3 regions of the Fusibacter sp. QWL-12 genome follow, and region 3 is predicted to be linked to each of the others. Evidence: riboswitches for the same ligand, from Rfam matches in the RefSeq annotation. Region 3 holds a riboswitch; each other region holds the start of a gene.
The links. Region 3 has a riboswitch for cobalamin ahead of AC4PID_RS13745 (cobyric acid synthase). Riboswitches for the same ligand answer to the same signal wherever they lie in the genome.

Region 1: linked by a shared signal. The riboswitch ahead of cobT (nicotinate-nucleotide--dimethylbenzimidazole phosphoribosyltransferase) and the one ahead of AC4PID_RS13745 (cobyric acid synthase) in region 3 are both predicted to bind cobalamin.
Region 2: linked by a shared signal. The riboswitch ahead of cbiQ (cobalt ECF transporter T component CbiQ) and the one ahead of AC4PID_RS13745 (cobyric acid synthase) in region 3 are both predicted to bind cobalamin.

The regions. Positions count from the first base shown of each region.
Region 1 is NZ_CM178745.1:728,120-734,344, forward strand. Features, by position in the region: gene AC4PID_RS03930 (sensor histidine kinase) at 1-472, shown strand, start outside; gene AC4PID_RS03935 (pyridoxal phosphate-dependent aminotransferase) at 615-1,808, opposite strand; cobalamin riboswitch at 1,924-2,095, shown strand; gene cobT (nicotinate-nucleotide--dimethylbenzimidazole phosphoribosyltransferase) at 2,235-3,290, shown strand; gene AC4PID_RS03945 (glycerophosphodiester phosphodiesterase) at 3,357-4,088, shown strand; gene AC4PID_RS03950 (hypothetical protein) at 4,093-4,500, opposite strand; gene AC4PID_RS03955 (RluA family pseudouridine synthase) at 4,779-5,447, shown strand; gene AC4PID_RS03960 (branched-chain amino acid aminotransferase) at 5,570-6,225, opposite strand, start outside.
Region 2 is NZ_CM178745.1:1,925,908-1,932,132, forward strand. Features, by position in the region: gene AC4PID_RS09415 (energy-coupling factor ABC transporter ATP-binding protein) at 1-482, opposite strand, end outside; gene cbiQ (cobalt ECF transporter T component CbiQ) at 484-1,368, opposite strand; cobalamin riboswitch at 1,520-1,702, opposite strand; gene AC4PID_RS09425 (Na-translocating system protein MpsC family protein) at 1,903-2,304, shown strand; gene AC4PID_RS09430 (methyl-accepting chemotaxis protein) at 2,422-4,155, shown strand; gene AC4PID_RS09435 (diguanylate cyclase domain-containing protein) at 4,224-5,180, shown strand; gene AC4PID_RS09440 (sensor domain-containing protein) at 5,206-6,225, shown strand, end outside.
Region 3 is NZ_CM178745.1:2,862,465-2,868,689, forward strand. Features, by position in the region: gene AC4PID_RS13735 (ACT domain-containing protein) at 1-326, opposite strand, end outside; gene AC4PID_RS13740 (peroxiredoxin) at 490-951, shown strand; cobalamin riboswitch at 1,084-1,259, shown strand; gene AC4PID_RS13745 (cobyric acid synthase) at 1,389-2,891, shown strand; gene cbiB (adenosylcobinamide-phosphate synthase CbiB) at 2,894-3,949, shown strand; gene AC4PID_RS13755 (pyridoxal phosphate-dependent aminotransferase) at 3,988-5,073, shown strand; gene cobU (bifunctional adenosylcobinamide kinase/adenosylcobinamide-phosphate guanylyltransferase) at 5,158-5,727, shown strand; gene cobS (adenosylcobinamide-GDP ribazoletransferase) at 5,774-6,225, shown strand, end outside.

The sequences.
Region 1 (6,225 bases), 1.8 Mb from region 3:
AATCAAAGTCACATATGAGGAAATTACCGTCTCAGAATTCTTTAGAAAAGGTTTAGAGGAATGCATTCGACTCTATCCACTCTATCATTTTAAAACCGAACTCAATTATGAAGGACTATTGTATATCGATTTAGAAATTATGACTCAAATTTTTAGAGCTTTGGTTGAAAATGCAGTAAAGTATTCCCTTGAGGACACAACGATTACTTTTAAATCCGAACAGCGCAATCAATATATTGCACTCTCATTAATCGATCAAGGACGAGGTATTGCCAAAGAAAGCATCCCCAACCTAACCAATCGTTTCTACCGCCTCAATGAAGACCGCAATCGTAGAACAGGCGGATCTGGACTAGGACTCAGCATAGTAGATGCCTTAATCAAGGCACATGGTGGACATATGAGAATAGAAAGTGAAGTTACTAAAGGCACTACCATTACATTATTCATTCCCAAAAAGAAGAGCCATTAGATTAGATTATATTAATCTTCACTATTTTAGACATAAAAAGACCTGTATATCATTTCGTTAGCAAGATGATTACAGGTCTAATTTTATATAATTTTTTATACGTTATAACTTAAATAGCGTTAATGATGCGATCATTAGTGAACTATTTCTTCATGTTTTTATAATGCTCAACTAGTTTTTCAAATGCAGGTAATGATCTTTCAATCATAGCCAAATCGACGCAATATGAAATTCTAAAATAGCCTGGATAGCCAAAACCACTTCCAGGTACCAAAAGTAAGTTGAACTTCTTCGCTTCCATAACAAATGCCACATCATCTTCTTCAAGTGCCTTAGGGAAAAGATAGAAGGCCCCTTTTGGTTCAACCATTTCAAAACCAAGTGATCTAAGCTTATCTAGTAGAAGGTCTCTTCTCATTTGATATTGTGAAATATCAACGGTTTCTTCTAATGAATCAGAGATAACTTTCTGCCAAAGTGCAGGTGCATTAACAAAACCGAGTGTTCTATTGCAAAAGGCCAAACCACCCATAAAAAGCTCAACATCTTCAAACTGGCTATTAATTGCAATATAACCAATTCTCTCGCCAGCAAGTCCAAGTGATTTAGAATAAGAATTTACCATTACAGAGTGTCTGAAGTAGTTGTGAATGTTTGGAACAACAACACCATCATATACAAGCGCTTTGTATGGTTCATCAGAAATCAAGTATATTTCTCTACCAAATTTTTCTTCAGCCTCAGTTAATACGCGTCCAATCCCTTTAAGGGTCTCTTCTGAATAGATGACACCAGTAGGGTTATTCGGTGAATTAATAATTACCGCACGTGTTTTTTCCGTGATGACAGACTTGAATGCCTCTAAATCTGGTTCAAATGTCTTTTCATCCGTTTTTAAGATGACTGGAACACCATTGTGATTATTAATATAAAAAATGTACTCAGCAAAATAAGGCGCAAATATAATCACTTCATCTCCAGCATCCATAACCGTTCGCAGAAGTACGTTGATTCCACCTGCTGCGCCAACAGTCATAAGGACATGCTCCTTTGCAATTGGCTGATCGATATCTCTATTGATTGCATCCGCTACCTTTTGTCTAACTTCAGGAAAGCCTGCATTATCCATATATCTATGTGCACCTGGTGTGTCAGCGTTTACAACACTTTTCAACTTATCAGTAACTGATTTAGGGGGTTCAAAATAGGGATTTCCTAAGCTATAGTCATAAACGTTGTCTTCGCCAAATTGCGCCTTGAGCTTGCTCCCCTCAACAAACATTCTTCTGATCCAAGACGCATTCTGTAAATTCTCGCGTACCTCTTTTGAAATCATGATTAACGCCTCCTTATCTATTTTCCTATACTATTATAACATGAAATTGTGCTTATGCAATTTTTTAATAAGGATTAAAATAATTTTATAAATTGACTTGTCTCTCATTCTACGCTAGAATGTAAATGTTATAGGTGCCAATAAATTGGAGAATAGGGAATTAGGTGAAAGTCCTAAGCGAACCCATCACTGTAAGACGGAGCGATCGCATATGCCACTGGGAAACTGGGAAGGCGCGATACGCATTGATGTTGAGCCAGGAGACCTGCCTGTAGTTGAATCAATGGACGACGGTAAAGTTCATTACCCAAGGGATAAGTTTATTCTAAATGATAAACTTACATTGAGGTAATGGGCTTTTTTTTCTGTTGAATTCAGTTCAGACTCACTTTATTGCCCCTAAAAAATTATTTTTGGAGGCCATTTATGAAAGCTTTTACAAACGAATTAAAACAAAAAATCCAACCACTCTGTATGGAAAAGATGACCGCTACACGTCAACGTGTCGATCAACTGGTCAAACCACAAGGCTCACTAGGTGCTCTTGAAGAAATCGCAGTTCAATTGTCTGGGATCTATAAAACCGAAAGACCTACAATTGAAAAGAAAGCAGTCATCGTCATGTGTGCCGATCATGGTGTCTGTGAAGAAGATATAGCATCAGCACCTCCAATTGTCACATGGGTTCAATCCCTTAACATTGCTAAAGGGGTAACAGGTGTAGGTGCATTGGCGAAGCATACCAGTACAACTGTATATGCTGTAGATATCGGGATTAATTTTCAAGAAAAACATCCCTCTCTCATTGATAGAAGAATAGCTAACGGAACTAACAATATCGCTAAATCAGATGCTATGACTACGGAGCAAGCTCTAGAGGCAATCCAAATTGGTATTGAAATGGTACGGATTGCAAAAGAAGAGGGTCATAATCTTATTGCAACAGGCGAAATGGGAATTGGGAATACAACGCCTTCCACTGCTCTTCTCTCTGTCTTAAGTGGTAAATCACCTGAAGAAATCACAGGCGTTGGTGCGAACTTTCCAATTGAAAAGCTATCACATAAGGCATCTGTCATTAGACGTGCCATCGAATCAAAATCAAAGTCACAACTGGAAAACCCAATAGAGTTATTGGCTGCACTTGGTGGATATGATATTGCCGGTATGACCGGAATCATGCTCGGAGGCGCTATCTATCGTGTACCAGTAGTTGTAGATGGCTATATATCAACCGTTTCGGCCTTAATCGCAAAAAAAATAAACCCAGATGTAGTCGCTTTCCTTTTTGCCTCACATGCTTCTGAAGAAAAAAGTGCAAGTTTGGCTACTGAGTTACTCGGTCTTAAGCCCTATCTTCACATGAACATGCGTTTAGGTGAAGGCAGTGGTGCAGTTCTAGCGTTTGGTCTAATTGAGTCAGCATGTGCGATGAATAATGATATGATAACTTTTGAGGAAGCTGGAATTGCAGTTGTATAATCTAAATGGTCATTTTGATCAATTCATATTATAATAAAAAAAAGATGACTAATTTGGAGGGATCATATGACTAAGATATTTGGACACAGAGGTGCAAAAGCCTATTATGCTGAAAATACGTTAACTTCATTTCGAAAAGCGCTTGAAATGGGAGCAGACGGTCTGGAGCTTGACATTCATTATTCAAAGGATGGTGAAATCATCGTTTTTCATGATTTTACACTTGATAGAATGTGTGGTGTAAATGGCAATATCTTTGATTTCACACTTGCAGAATTAAAGCAACTGAAAGTCCAATTTAAAAATCAATACGATCAAATACCTACGCTACAAGAAGTGCTTGAGCTTATAAAAACATTTGATCAAGAAACTGGGAAAGCTACCATTCTAAATGTTGAATTTAAAGCAGGCAGTGATTTTTATCCTAATATTGAGACACAAACCCTATCACTCTGCAATCGTTATTTGCCAAAATCACAATTGATCTACTCTTCATTTGATCATTATGCGTTACTCAAAATCAAAGCGCTAGATCCTGAAGCACAAACGGGTATCTTAACTGCAAGCGCAATGGTTGCACCGTGGGAGTATACTAAAAGATTAAATGCCGATTATTATCACCCAGCTTATCAGTCTTTAACCAATAGAATGTTAGGTGAAATCAAGCAGCATACACTTCTTCTTAATGCGTATACGATTAATGACCCTACTGTTGCAAAGGGTTTAATCCAATACGGTATAGAAGGTATTATCACCGATATGCCCGATGTCATGATCGAGCTTAGAAATAATAACTAGCAAACTAAATCAAAGCTTCTAGTAAATTACCACTAGTCGTTTTTCCAGACTTATTTTGATCATTATTATATTTGTTTTCCTGACCATCACTCATTGTGGTGGTTTTTGTTACCCCACCAGACGCATATCTTCTTCCACACTCTGGGCAAACACTTGTAAAAATCTGAACACTTTGTCTGACAACCGTTGCATCATTAGCATCTGCATTCGCTCTTTCTCTTGTGACATGCTCTTGTTCATGTGATGCAACCGCTTGGAAAGAAGCTTCGGGCGAAACATGCGTTGGCGATTTAAAGGAAACGCCCGCATCGTCAGAACCATCCACATAGGTTCTTGAGCTACAAGTACTACATTCAATAACACCCATTTGCTTTAATGCTTTTTCACCATAGATTTCTATTAGACGATCCATTCTATTTTCAGGTGATACATACTTCACAACCTTACCACTAAAGTTATTACTAGCTTGCGACCCGCTTATATTAGGCACTTCGCTAGAGGGTGCTTTTTTAATCTGTTTATTCCCATTTATCAGAACCCCATTAGAAGAACCCACAGGATTTATCGACACAAAATCAGCCCCTTTACTTAAAGCCTTGTTTTAACCTATCAAAACGTGGTATCATCAATATTAATATATACCCAATTCAGATTATTTTTATCATTATGTTAACCACAAAAGGAGCGTTTATGAAACCACTTTTTGAAGATAAACACATTATCGTCGTCGAAAAGCCACAAAATCTACCTACACAGCGTGACAAAAAGGGTGGACTCAATCTATACGATCAAGTAAAAGATTACTTAGAATTCGGATGTGGTATCGAAGATCCTTATCTTGGTTTGGTGCATAGATTGGATCGCCATACGGGAGGTCTTGTGGTATTTGCCAAAACCCCTAACGCCACGCGAACATTAAATGATCTATTTGCATCGAGATGTGTGATTAAGCGTTATACTGCAAGGGTTGAAGGACACGTTACAGAAGACATCAAAGGCTTAACACATCAAATATTATACGACAGTTCTGTAAATGTATCTAAAATTGTAGATGAGTCGGCAATTGGCACTAAAACTGCTATCTTAGATTACGAGGTAAAGAGTCATTATAAACTTGCTGAGGGATCTTTGTGTGATTTGTGTGTTACACTTCATACCGGTAGAAAGCATCAAATTAGAGCACAGCTTGCACATGTTGGGCACCCAATACTAGGAGATGAAAAGTATGGTGCAAAGCAATCAAAGGCATATGGCCTTTCAATCGCACTTTGGTCAAGTGAGTTAATTTTCTCTGCTTTCGGCATCAACTACCACTTCACCTCTCAACCACCTTTCTTAGGCATCTGGAAAATTAAATAAAGTTCATTTCTCATTTGATTTAGCATATTGTGTCAAAAAACTTATGAGACAACAATCCTGTTACTGAAAAAAATCTAGCAATCAAATTGATTGCTAGATTTTTTAATTACATTACTATACGATTACTCTACTTTATAGATCCAACCTTCAGGTGCTTCAATTTCCCCAAATTGAATACCTACAAGCGTATCATAGAGTTTTTTAGTGATTGGACCAACCTCAGTTTCGCTATGGAATACATGAAGTTTTCCTTTGTAATCAATACCACCAATTGGTGTAATTACAGCTGCAGTACCACAAGCACCCGCTTCAACAAACTCATCGATTTGATCGATATAGCAATCTCTTTCTTCAACTGGCATCTTAAGATAATTTTCAGCCAAATACATCAAAGAGTATTTGGTGATACTTGGTAAGATTGAAGGCGAATCTGGTGTAATGAATTTTCCATCTTTTGTGATTCCAAAGAAATTCGCTGCACCAACTTCCTCGATCTTACTATGCGTTTTAGGATCGAGATAAATACAATCTGCAAAGCCTCTCTTTTTAGCTTCATAGTTTGGTAACATACTACCTGCGTAGTTACCCCCTACTTTAGCTGCGCCAGTACCAAAAGGTGCTGCTCTGTCCATATCTGCAATAGTAAAGTTAACTGGTGCCATACCACCTTTAAAGTATGGACCTACAGGTACTGCAAACACACCAAACATGAATTCTGGAGCTGACTTAACGCCTAAGTTGTGACCGACACCGATCACGTAAGGTCTTAAGTATAAGG
Region 2 (6,225 bases), 940 kb from region 3:
ACTTCAGGATGCATCGATAGAATGCCTGCTATCGTGACACGTTTCTTTTCACCACCACTTAGATAATGAGGTGGGCGATCTGAAAGTTCGGTCAGGTTTAGAGTTTCAAGTGCAGCGTCAACGCGCTGAGTTACCTCTGAACGAGACAGCTTTAAATTCATAGGTCCAAAACCGACTTCCGAACGTACGGTGGACGCAATGATCTGGTTATCTGCATCTTGGAAAACGATGCCGATGTGCTTTCTAAGATTTTTAAGACTGCCCTTATTAAGCTCAGTTCCGCGATAAAGGATCGACCCTTCGTCAGGCGAATAAACCCCATTTATATTTAAAAAGAAGGTAGATTTTCCAGAACCATTGGCGCCGATAACGGCGATTTTTTCGCCTTCACTAATGATGAGGTCAATGCCGTTTAAAGCATTCGTACCGCTGCCATAGGTATATTTTAACTGTTTGACTTCAAGTATGGTTTCAGTGCGCATTTTATCCCCTTAAGTATGAATTTAGCCCTACCATGAAAATGAAACTGACGAGAACAGATACTGTTGCTAAAAGCTTAGGATTAAAGTACCTTTCTTCCTCGTAGTAATGGTATTCACCTTCATAACATCTGGATTCCATTGCAATATAGTATTGATTGGCCTTTTTAATAGATTGAATGAGTAGCCCAGCTGCGATTTGACTAAACGTCCTCAGGGAGGCTTTATAGTCGACATAACCATTCCTCGACTCAGCAGCATTTTTCATACGCATCGTAACGTCTAGTAGTATGAAAATAAACCTATAAGTCAGTGCCATCAGCTCTATGATCAAGCTTGGAAGATGACACTTTTTTAGTACTAAGATTACCTCTGAAGATGGCGTAGTAAGCGCCAACATCTGCAAACAGCTAATGGCTGCAAACATTTTTAATCCCAATAATCCAGCTGCTTTCAGAAGATCAAGATTTGTATAGAGATACCCACTCAAAAATCTGACCGATAAACCGGAAGGCACCAGCGTGCTATAATCGACACTAATCGTCAATAGACTCAGAAGTATGAAAGTTATCGGAATTGAAAGAACTCTCAAATACTGAACCAGACTCAGTTTGCCGATAACGACCACAAGAAACATCGCTGTCACCAAGATCATCGTGGAGACCAGCGCAGAATCGAATCCGATTCCCATCAACAGAAGTGAGATTGAAAGAACTGACTTTAGTACTGGGTGCCAGTGTTTTAATCCCGATTGATAGGCATAGTAATCGATTGAGAGCGATTCACCGTGATGATGATGTTTTTTACCTTGCGTCTTTGCTGATTTTAGGACGTTTGCGAAGATGATCATAATCATGATCAAGATATATGATAATGCGATGAGTTTCATTTGATTCCTGCTTTCATAATAAATTAAAATCAAAAAGACCTCTCGAAACGAATTCGAGAGGCCATGTCATCAAAGCTCATAGCAACAAGGTTTTCAGATGCCCAGAATAGGCGCACTTCAACCGTGTATCTCCTCTATATCTTCGTAGAGTTTACAGATACAAGAAATGGCAGGCATTCTGACTTAAGCATCAACATCTTTTCCACCTTCCCAGTTACCCAGTGGCACTACGGAAAAGACTCTTCTATTACAGCGGCGAGACCGTGGGAGATTTACACTCCACTTTCCTTTTAACAGTAGAAAAACCTACTGCACCTATTTCTATTTTTAATTACGACTCTAATTATAATGGGTTGATAAGAAAATATCAATTGAAATTAAAAATAATTTTAGTTGTGTTTGAATCCCCCAATTTCCTGAGTTAATTAAAATGATTCAATTGTGAAGGTGAATTCTAGGGAATTATTTACAAAAAAATGAAGAATAAATTAACTTCCGCAAGTATACTTGCAAATAAATGGTTTTAGTTTTATAATGAAATTGTATATTGTAATAATTTATTCATGTGGTGATGAGTTGATTTTTTCGAATGATGATAAAAGCAGGTTTCTAAAGGCGTTTACAGACATAATAAAAAGTATCAACGGAAAGGGCCCTAAGAATATATATATAAAATATTATGAAGAAGAGCTTCACGTGGTATTACAGGGGGTTGTCACTGAATACGAACGCTATTTAATTGAGAATTTTGGAGATGAAGCGATTGAAGTATTTACTAGCTTTTATCAAAGAGATTGTTTGAATACGGAGTATAAATTTTTAAATAAAATCAACGATCAGTTTCAATTTAGTTTCTATAAATTAGAAGTTGATTTCTTAAATGATATTTTTGTATATAAAATGAAAATTATGCATCAAAGTGATTTGAACGAATAGCTTGGTTGGACTAAAAGAGAGATAATTATCTGGCTGAAAAGTAAAACCGATCTTAATATGTCATATGACATATTTAAGGTCGGTTTTTTTGTTATAAAAAATGAGGGAGGAAAATTTATGAAGGGGTTTAACAATTTAAAAACGGGCACAAAAATTATTTCTGGTTTTATTTTAGTTGCGATTATTACTGCTGTAGTAGGAGTCGTAGGGATGATGGTGACACAAAAAGTGGACGGTTATTTGGAAGAACTATATTCAGAGAGGCTAATTCCAAACGCGATTCTAGGGAAAATTCAGCTTAACCAAGCAGAAGCTCATTTTGAAATGGGGGAGCTACTTTATAAATCTCAGCTTGGTAATGTAGATAGTATCATTAGCGACGTCACTCAGACACTAAATCGTATTGCTACAGAGAACAATGATTTAATTGAAGAATATGAAGCCAGCAACCCACATGAGGACGAGCTTGCGCTACTAGAAGCCTTTAAATCTTCAAACACTGCCTACAGACAATACCGTGAGGAAATCATCTCATTGGTATCACAAAAAAAATACAGTCAAGCTATTAAGCTTAACGAAACGGCTGCAGAGCTCAGAGAGCAAACAGAAAATGATTTAGCAGATCTAAAGGATATGAATAACCAAATTGCAATAGAGCTTAAAGATAACAGTGATGCTTATATGATAATGGGTAGAACGACTACATTTATTTTAACCGCAGCGAGCATTTTTTTAGCCATTTTTATTGGATTATTAATTACTAGAAATATCGTCAGAGGTCTTAAAGAAACAGTCAAACAAGCTGAATACTTAAGAGAAGGTGACTTTAGGCAAAGTCAAAATGAAGCGTTCACGAGTAGAAAAGATGAAGTGGGTCAACTTGCGAAAGCATTTGATGAAATGACAGGTAAGCTTAAGACGCTACTTACAACCATAAATAGAAACAGTATGGAAGTAACTTCTACAAGCCAAGAATTAAGTGCAACAGTTGAGGAAATTAACGCTCAAGTGCAAAATGTAAACTCGTCAACACAGGAAATTGCAGCGGGTATGGAAGAAACATCTGCAGCCATAGAAGAGATAAGTTCATCAGGTATACAAATTAGAAACTTCTCAGAAACATTAGTAAATCAAGCTGAAGAAGGTAATATGAATTCAATGGAGATTGCAAATAGAGCTTCAAAGCTGCGTGAAGGTGCTGAAAAAGCAAGAGATAATGCAATCAATATCTATCAAGACAGACAAAAAGAAATCCACGCTTCTATCGAACGAGGTAAAGTCGTCTCAGAAATCATAGTCATGTCAGAATCTATAGAGAAAATTTCGGAGCAAATTAACTTACTTGCATTAAATGCAGCTATCGAAGCAGCGCGTGCTGGCGAGCATGGTTTAGGATTTGCTGTAGTTGCGGACGAGGTAAGAAAACTAGCTGAAGCATCTCGTAAATCAGTAGATCAAATAAATATTCTAGTAGAAGAAGTTAATGTTGCTTTTAATGATCTCTCATCAAACTCAAATGAGCTGCTTACATTTATTGACACAAAAGTAATCGCGGACTATGATGTACTTGTAGAAACTGGAGATTTATATCTTAAAGATGCTGAGTATGTCAGTCATTCTATGAATTCTTTTAATCTCAGTGCGGGAGAAATAAACACTGCCATCGATCATATCAACACAGCGATAGAATCAGTAGCCAGTGCTATTGAACAAGCAACCGCAAGTAGCTTAGAGATTACAGGGAACGTCGAGGAAGTTACTAAGGCTATTGATGAAGTCTCTAAGGTTGCAAATGTACAAGCTGCCTTAGCTGAGGAACTCAATAATAATGTCAATGTATTTAAAATTTAAACTAAAAGAGAATCTTTAACAGTTCAAGAGGGGAAGTCCCCTCTTGATATTTATAAAGGTAGGCAATGATGAAACCAGAATATGAAGAAAAAAGCCAAATGACTTATACTAAAACCTTATATAATCTCATTGATCATGCACCCATAGGTATGCTTTTACTAAATGCAGAGACTGAAGTAGTCTATGCAAATGAAGTGATGGAAGCCTATTTTGAATACTTTCCTGAAAGCGAGTCTAGGCAATTTGGGAACTTATTTAACTGTCAAATCGTCTCAAATGAAGCGGATGCCTGTGGAACAAAACGCCAATGCTCTAATTGTAAAATTAGAAACTCAATAAAAAATGCAATACAATACCACCGCCCAATAAAGGATATTAAAGTCCATAAGACATTTGTTAAAAGTGGGTTATCGCAGAATAAATGGTTGGATATGTCCATTGTACCTATCATTATCAAAGAAGAACTGAATCTTGTTATTTATATCAATGACATTTCAGAAAGTACGAAATACCAAATCAATCTTGAAATGGATGCGTTATTACATTATGAAGATAATAATAAGGAAAAGACTCAGTTTCACGAAAATGTGATTAGAGATATTAGTGAAAATTGTAATGCCGATGGTCAAGCGTATTTAATGCTAATTGAACTTAATCACTATCAACCGATTAAAGATACATTTGGAGCAATTTGGGCAAACGATTATTGTTTGGATTTTATAAATTACTTTTTTAGCTTGATAGAGAGTAAGGACTATGCTTGCCGATATTCTGAAAATCAAATTATGGCTTTTATTCCGTGTTCAAATTTTGATGTACAATATTATCTTGAACAAGTAAATAATTATAAGTACAAGCATTTTACAATTAATGCAAGTATGCAGATTAAAACCCTTATTTTGAAAGGTAAGAATCATAGTACAAATGAACATACCAATGATGAAGAATTATATCTCTCATATTTTAAGAGTATTTCGCGCCTTGAAAAAGCATTAAACAATGAGATTGTTGAATGGGAAATCTAGGTGAATCTTTTGTTTAGGAGGAGTAATGAAAAATAAATACAAAGTAGAAGATGATAAATTGCTAGAGGAGACACCAGTAAAATTTGAAGGCTACCCATGGCAAATCATTATCATCTATCTTATATTTGGCTTTACTTGGATCATCTTCTCAGATAGTTTCCTATCATTTACAGTGAAAAATCCAGACGCATACACTGCAATTCAAACCTATAAAGGGATGCTTTTTGTTGGTTTGACCTCTTTGATACTGTATTTCTTGGTTCGAACATATTATGATAAGACCTCGAAGTTAATCAAAGCAATCACGCTTAAAAATCATGATTTAGTATCTTACTCAGAAGAGCTCGTAGCCATGAGTGGTGAATTAAACGATAAGATTTTTGAATTAAATCAAACTATGGATGATTTGGTATCACAAAAGCAATATGTCTACGAAATCTATAACAACAGTAATACCGCGATATTGGTGTGGAACCTTAAAGGTGAAATTATCGAAGTGAACAATAGATTTATAGAGCTTTTAGGCTATAGTGAAGACGAGTTGATTGGTAAGAAATGGTTTGAGGTCATCTTACCTGACTCTGAGAAAATCATCGTGACAGATATCATTTCAGGCCTGAAGGAAAATTACAATGTTTCAAATTTTGAAAATAAGGTGAAAGCAAAGTCGGGTCATATTTTTGATATGATTTGGAATGATTCTTTAATTCAAGATCAAAAGTCAGGAAAACCAATAGTCGTATCATTTGGCATCGATATCACTGCTGAGAAGGAGAATGAAAGGAAGGCTTTTGAACATGCCTACACTGATTCGCTAACTAAGCTAGGAAATAGAGTGGTTTTTGAACAGTTTGTGCAGAACTTGATTGAGAAAGGCCAAGGCTTTACGGTTTATTATTTAGATATTGATAACTTTAGAAACATCAATGACTATTATGGTCACAAATACGGTGATTTGTTTCTCCATGCATTTTCAGAACGATTAAAAACGCATTTTTCAAAATATGGTTTATTTAGATGGTGCGGAGACGAGTTTATGATCGTA
Region 3 (6,225 bases):
GCTTTCCTATCAATCGGTGTACTTTGACTAATCGTAAGAATATTGCCATGATTTTCAGCGATAATCTCTAGTACTTGAGATAGAATTCCCGAATGATGATCCAAGGTCATTGAAATTGTCGCTTTCTTACCTAAGAAGCCATCCGTTAGTGTGAAAACATAATCATTGTATTTATAAAAAGTACTTCGACTAATTCCAACTATTTTAACAGCCTCAGCCACAGATGATGCTTTTCCATTATGTAGTAGTTCTTTGGCTTCAACAACTTTTAAGAACACTTCTGGAAGAACATTAATGTGAATCATTAAAAAATTACCTTTTTCCATATTGCCTCCCTGTCTTTCTATCGCGTACAACTGTACGTCGTTTGCATTACAAGGATTATAGCATAGGTTAATCACAGTGACAATAAAATGCTTGAGAAAAATAATGTTTTTTTTCTTGAACAAGGGTATAATACAGTTAAATACAATTATTTGGAGGCATAAAATGTCGTATTTTAAAGAGATAATTGAGTTACCTGCAACTGGTAATAAAGTGATTACTTTGGACTTATTAAAAAATCAAAATTTTGTTCTCTATTTTTATCCTAAAGATAATACTTCTGCTTGTACAACCGAAGCGATAGAGTTTGGTGAACTATATGATGATTTTCGAGCGCTCGGATATCATGTTTATGGCATTAGTAAAGATACGCTGAGTTCACATGAAAAATTTAAAGACAAATATCAAATTCCGTTCACGCTAATTAGTGATAAAGATAAATTATTGCTAACTGATTTTGATGTTATCAAGGATAAAAAAATGTATGGAAAAGCAGTGAAGGGGACCGTAAGATCAACATTCATTTTTAATGAAGGTTTGAGATGTGTGAAAGAGTTTCGCGACATAAAAGCGGTCGGTCATGCAAAAGAAGTTTTGAATTTTATTGAAGAACATCTTGAAAAGTAACAGATTAAATAATATACTATATATTGATCGTTATTGTATGTCTCGATCTAAATATAGTATATTTTTAATTAGAAGGGCATAAATATTTTGTTTATAGCTTGACAATTATTTGTCACAAGATTATAATGAGTTTAATTGAATAGCCATCTAGGTGCTTAGCCATAAGCTAAGAGGGAAAGAGGTTGAAATCCTCTGCAGCCCCCGCTACTGTAATTAGGGATGAAATCCGGAATACCACCGATTATCGGGAAGGTCGGAAAGTAAAGTGAACTATAAGCCAGGAAACCTGCCTTGATGTAATATAACCAATACTTCGGAGGGAAGTTATGTGGAATGGTAGATACCAGCACACGTTTTCCTCGTGTGCTGTTTTTTTTATACAAGAAAACATTTTCTTATATATTAATGGCGTTTTTTATAGATTATTTGGGGGAAATATGGCGAAAAAAATTATGTTTCAGGGTACGGGTTCATCTGTTGGAAAAAGTTTAATTGTGGCTGCTATGTGTCGTATTTTGAATGACGAAGGCATAAAAGTAGCACCCTATAAATCACAGAATATGGCATTGAACTCTTTTATTACAGAAGACGGAAAAGAAATGGGGCGTGCGCAAGTGGTTCAAGCTGAGGCAGCACGTATTAAACCAACTGTGGAAATGAACCCTGTTTTATTAAAGCCTACAAGTGATGTGGGTAGCCAAGTCATATTAAATGGCGTCGTATTTACCAATATGGATGCACTTAATTATTTTTCAGCTAAAGAAATCTTAATTCCCCATGTAAAGGCAGCTTTTGATGCTTTGGCAAATCAGTATGAGGTTGTCGTCATTGAAGGCGCAGGGTCACCAGCTGAGATCAATCTCAGATCGCGAGATATCGTCAATATGGGCTTAGCAGAGCTCGTTGATTCTGATGTGATCATAATCGGAGATGTGGACAAAGGTGGCGTTTTTGCTTCATTATATGGTACTTTTATGCTTTTGAGTGAATCTGAGCAGAAGCGTGTCAAAGGATTTTTGATCAACAAATTTAGAGGGGATGTTAGCTTACTTATGCCAGGCGTTGAAATGCTTGAAAAGCTAATCGATCGCCCATGTGTTGGTGTTATTCCGCATATCCAAAACTTAAAAATAGACGATGAAGACAGCGTGACTGAAAGGTTTAATGCAAATAAAAAAGGCGATATCAAAGTCGGAGTGGTTAAACTCCCTTATATGTCCAATTTTACTGATTTTACTGTTTTTGATATCGAACCCGATGTAAACCTGAATTATTTAACAGAAGCAGAGCAAGTGAGCGATTGTGACCTCATTATCATTCCTGGAAGTAAAAATACGATTCACGACATGCGATTTGTAAGTGAATATGGATTTCAGCAAGCACTTTACAGATACCATAGACAAGGTAAGAAGCTCATAGGCGTCTGTGGTGGTTACCAAATCCTAGGACAAACCATAGAGGATAATTATGGCGTAGAATCAAAAGAAGTGAAAATTAATGGTCTAGGACTTTTAAATGTAGCGACGCAAATGGCAAAAGAAAAAACGACACGTCAAGCAAAGGGCAAAATTCTTCATACCATCACAGATGAGAAACTAGTTGGCACTGAGGTGACCGGCTATGAGATCCATATGGGTGAATCTACTGTGCTGAGTGGTGAATCGAAGGCATTTTTAGTGACAGACAAGGGTCATGAGGATGGTCAAATCAGCTCAGATGGGCTTGTTATGGGCACTTATTATCACGGTATTTTTGACAATGATGATTTTAGAAATGCTTTATTAAGTGAAATTAGAAACCACAAGGGATTAGCTCAAAATACGGCGACACTTAGCTACGAGCAGCTAAAAGACCTTGAATACGATAGATTGGCAAAGCATGTTAAAGAACACCTTAACATGCCACTTTTGAAAGACATTCTAAATGCATCTAGGAGTTAAGAATGAACTATTTTGTAATCATCGCAATTGCGATACTTCTAGATCGATTAATTGGTGATCCTCCTAATTGGCCGCATCCAGTTAGGTTTTACGGGTGGTTGATCAAACGTAATGAAAGGTGGGTCAGAAAGCATTTCACAAACCTAGTGGTAGGTGGTTACTTTCTCGTCTTCCTTTCAATTGCGGCTGCAGTTTTACCTATTGTGATCCTGCATCTACTTCTCCCACCTCTATTTTTTAAAATTCTAGCAGTTTATGTACTGTTTACTTGCTTGGCTTCAAAATGCTTATGTGATGAAGCAAAAAAGGTTGCAGAGACACTATTGCAAAACGATATAGAAAAGGCGAGGCTTCAAATCTCATATTTGGTTGGTCGTGATACCAGTCAGTTAGATGAAGCGGGCATTGTTAGAGCAACTGTTGAAACCGTTGCTGAAAATACCATAGATGGTGTTTTAGCGCCACTTTTTATGATGCTGATCGGTGCGCCATTCGGCATCTCAGTTGAGCTTGCTGTGGCGTATAAGGTAGTAAATACATTGGATTCAATGGTGGGCTATATCCACGATCCCTATCGTGAAATTGGGTTTGCATCTGCCAAGTTGGACGATCTATTTAATCTCATTCCAGCGAGGCTTGGCGCATTGCTGATGATTCTTGCAGGTGGGGTGAGCGGTAGCTTGAGGAAGAACGCCAACACAGGTAAAAACGAAACCTCAGTAGAGGATACCTATTCAGTAAAGAGAGCTTATACGATAAATTACGACTACTCAATAAAGAATGCCTATCGTGTATTTATGAGAGATCGTTATAATCACAAAAGTCCGAACTCTGCACATCCTGAATCGGTGGTAGCGGGACTTTTGGGCATTAGACTGGGCGGCACCAATACCTATTTTGGCAACGTCGTTGTAAAGCCAACCATCGGTGATTCAATCCATGAAATCGAGGTTCAGCACATAGACGAAACCAATCGAATCCTCTATAGCACATTGTGGCTTGTAGCAGCGATAACCATACTTTTGGCAATTTTTAGTACGTTTCATCCTTTGGGGTAAAACGTGCTTTGCTTTTCAAAGACAAGGAGTAAAATCGAATGATGAACTACCATGGCGGGCAGCTTAAAAAAGAAGGTCTCATTGATTTAAGTGTGAACATTCCACAAATTAAGTTCGAAAATGAGCTAAAAGCACTGATCTATGACAGCATAGAAGAAATGATGAAGTATCCTGAAATTGATGGTATTACCGCTAGACGGTCTATCGGAGAGGCACTGGGCTTAAGTGAAAGTGAAATCGTCTTAGGAAATGGCGCTACTGACTTAATTTATCTCATCGCAAGAGCACTTAAGTTTGAAAGCGCAGTGATACTTCAACCGACATTTACAGAGTATGAAAGAGCTTTAAAACAAAATCAAACTGAAATTGAACACGTAGCTACATTTATGGAACGTGATCTAAATATGATGCATGTTTCAGAGGCGGTATTGAAGACAGCGAGATTAAGATTTGGTCGCATGGCTGAGGCAGTCTATTTTTGTAACCCAAATAATCCAACTGGTCATTTTATACATGCTGATGAGATTGAAAAGTTTCTGGCACTTTTTCCAGAAAATGAAGTGCCAACGTTAGTGATCGATGAATCCTTTGTCGAGTTTAAGGATCGACCAGATCACCATGAGAAAATGAAGGTCTTAACTCAAAAATATCCGATCATTATCATTCGTTCTATGACGAAAACTTATCGCGTTCCGGGTATTAGAATTGGCTACTTGTTTGGTAGTAAGGTTCTAATAGAGAAGATAAACAAATTGCGAGAACCCTGGGCACTTAACCATTTTGCGCTGCGCATGATCCCTTATTTTATGAAGCAGTCGGCATTCAGAAGCGATTTGGAAAAGTGGGTCACTACAGAAAGCACATGGGTAGAAGATCAGTTCAAAGGGATAAACGGTGTTGATGTTTTTTCAGCAGAGGCAAACTTTGTTTTAATCAAGCTGGATTACGAAGTTGAAATTTGCGAAAAAATTTATCGAGATCTTATAGATCAAGACGTGCATTTTAGAAAATGTCTTGATTTTAGAGGTTTGGATGCAAGCTATTATCGAATTGCGATTAGTACACGTGAAGAAAACCAGAAGATGATCAATGCGTTTAGAAGTGTGCTAAAGCCATATATTTAGACGATGAAATAATACGGATAATTGAGCAGTTAAGTGAACATAAACGATAATGAAATTTCGAAATTGTTTTAAGTAGGAGGCAACATGGCTATAGTACATCTCGTCGTCGGCGGCGCAAGAAGTGGCAAATCAGAGTATGCTGAAGGCTGTGCAAAAGCACTTTCTGAGAAGGTGACTTATATTGCAACCGCAATTGATACCGATGGTTCGATGTCAGATCGAATTAAAAAACATATAGAGAGTCGACCTTCTACTTGGCCAACGATTGAACAGTTTATACATTTTAAGTCAATTGAGCAGCATAAGGATTTTATAGGTGCGGATGTGATTCTACTGGACTGTATGACAGTGATGATGACTAATCTCATGTTTGCGTATCATCAAGATTATGAAGCGATTTCACCCGAACAACTTGATGAAGTTGAAAGTAACATCATAGGTGAGTTCGATAGTTTGGTCGATAGTTGCCGAAAACATGGGAAAGAACTGATCCTTGTCACCAATGAGGTGGGTTTAGGTTTGGTAGCACCCTATAAGCTGGGCAATTACTTTAGAGACATTTCTGGACGCGTCAATCGGTATGTAGCAACACTTGCGGATGAAGTCACATTTGTCGCTGTGGGATTGCCACTTAAGTTAAAAGTGGCTGAATAAAAAGCATTTTAGGAAGGAAAATGAACCTATGTCGGGATTTTTATTAATGATTAGTTTTTTTACTAGAATTCCAATCGGTAATCGAGTTGAGTATACCGAAAAACGATATCTCAGTGGATTAAAGTACTTTCCATTTGTGGGATTGATCATTGGTCTTTTTCTTGTGCCATTCTCAATGCTGCCAATAGATAATACTTTAATTAAAGGGCTGCTCATTACCATCGTTTATCTCTTTATATCTGGAGGCATTCATTTAGATGGGCTTGCTGATAGTACAGATGGACTTTTCAGTGCGAGAGATAAAGAGCGTATTTTGGTGATAATGAAGGACTCGCACATTGGTTCTTTTGGTGTAATCGCACTCATCCTTTATTTTATTAGTATGGTAATCATTTCAGGCAATCTATCATTTATGTGGCTCCTGTTAATGCCTTTTATTGGGAAATCCTTTGGCCTGATTGCGGGAAGTTTTTCAGATTATGCGAGAAAAGATCAAGG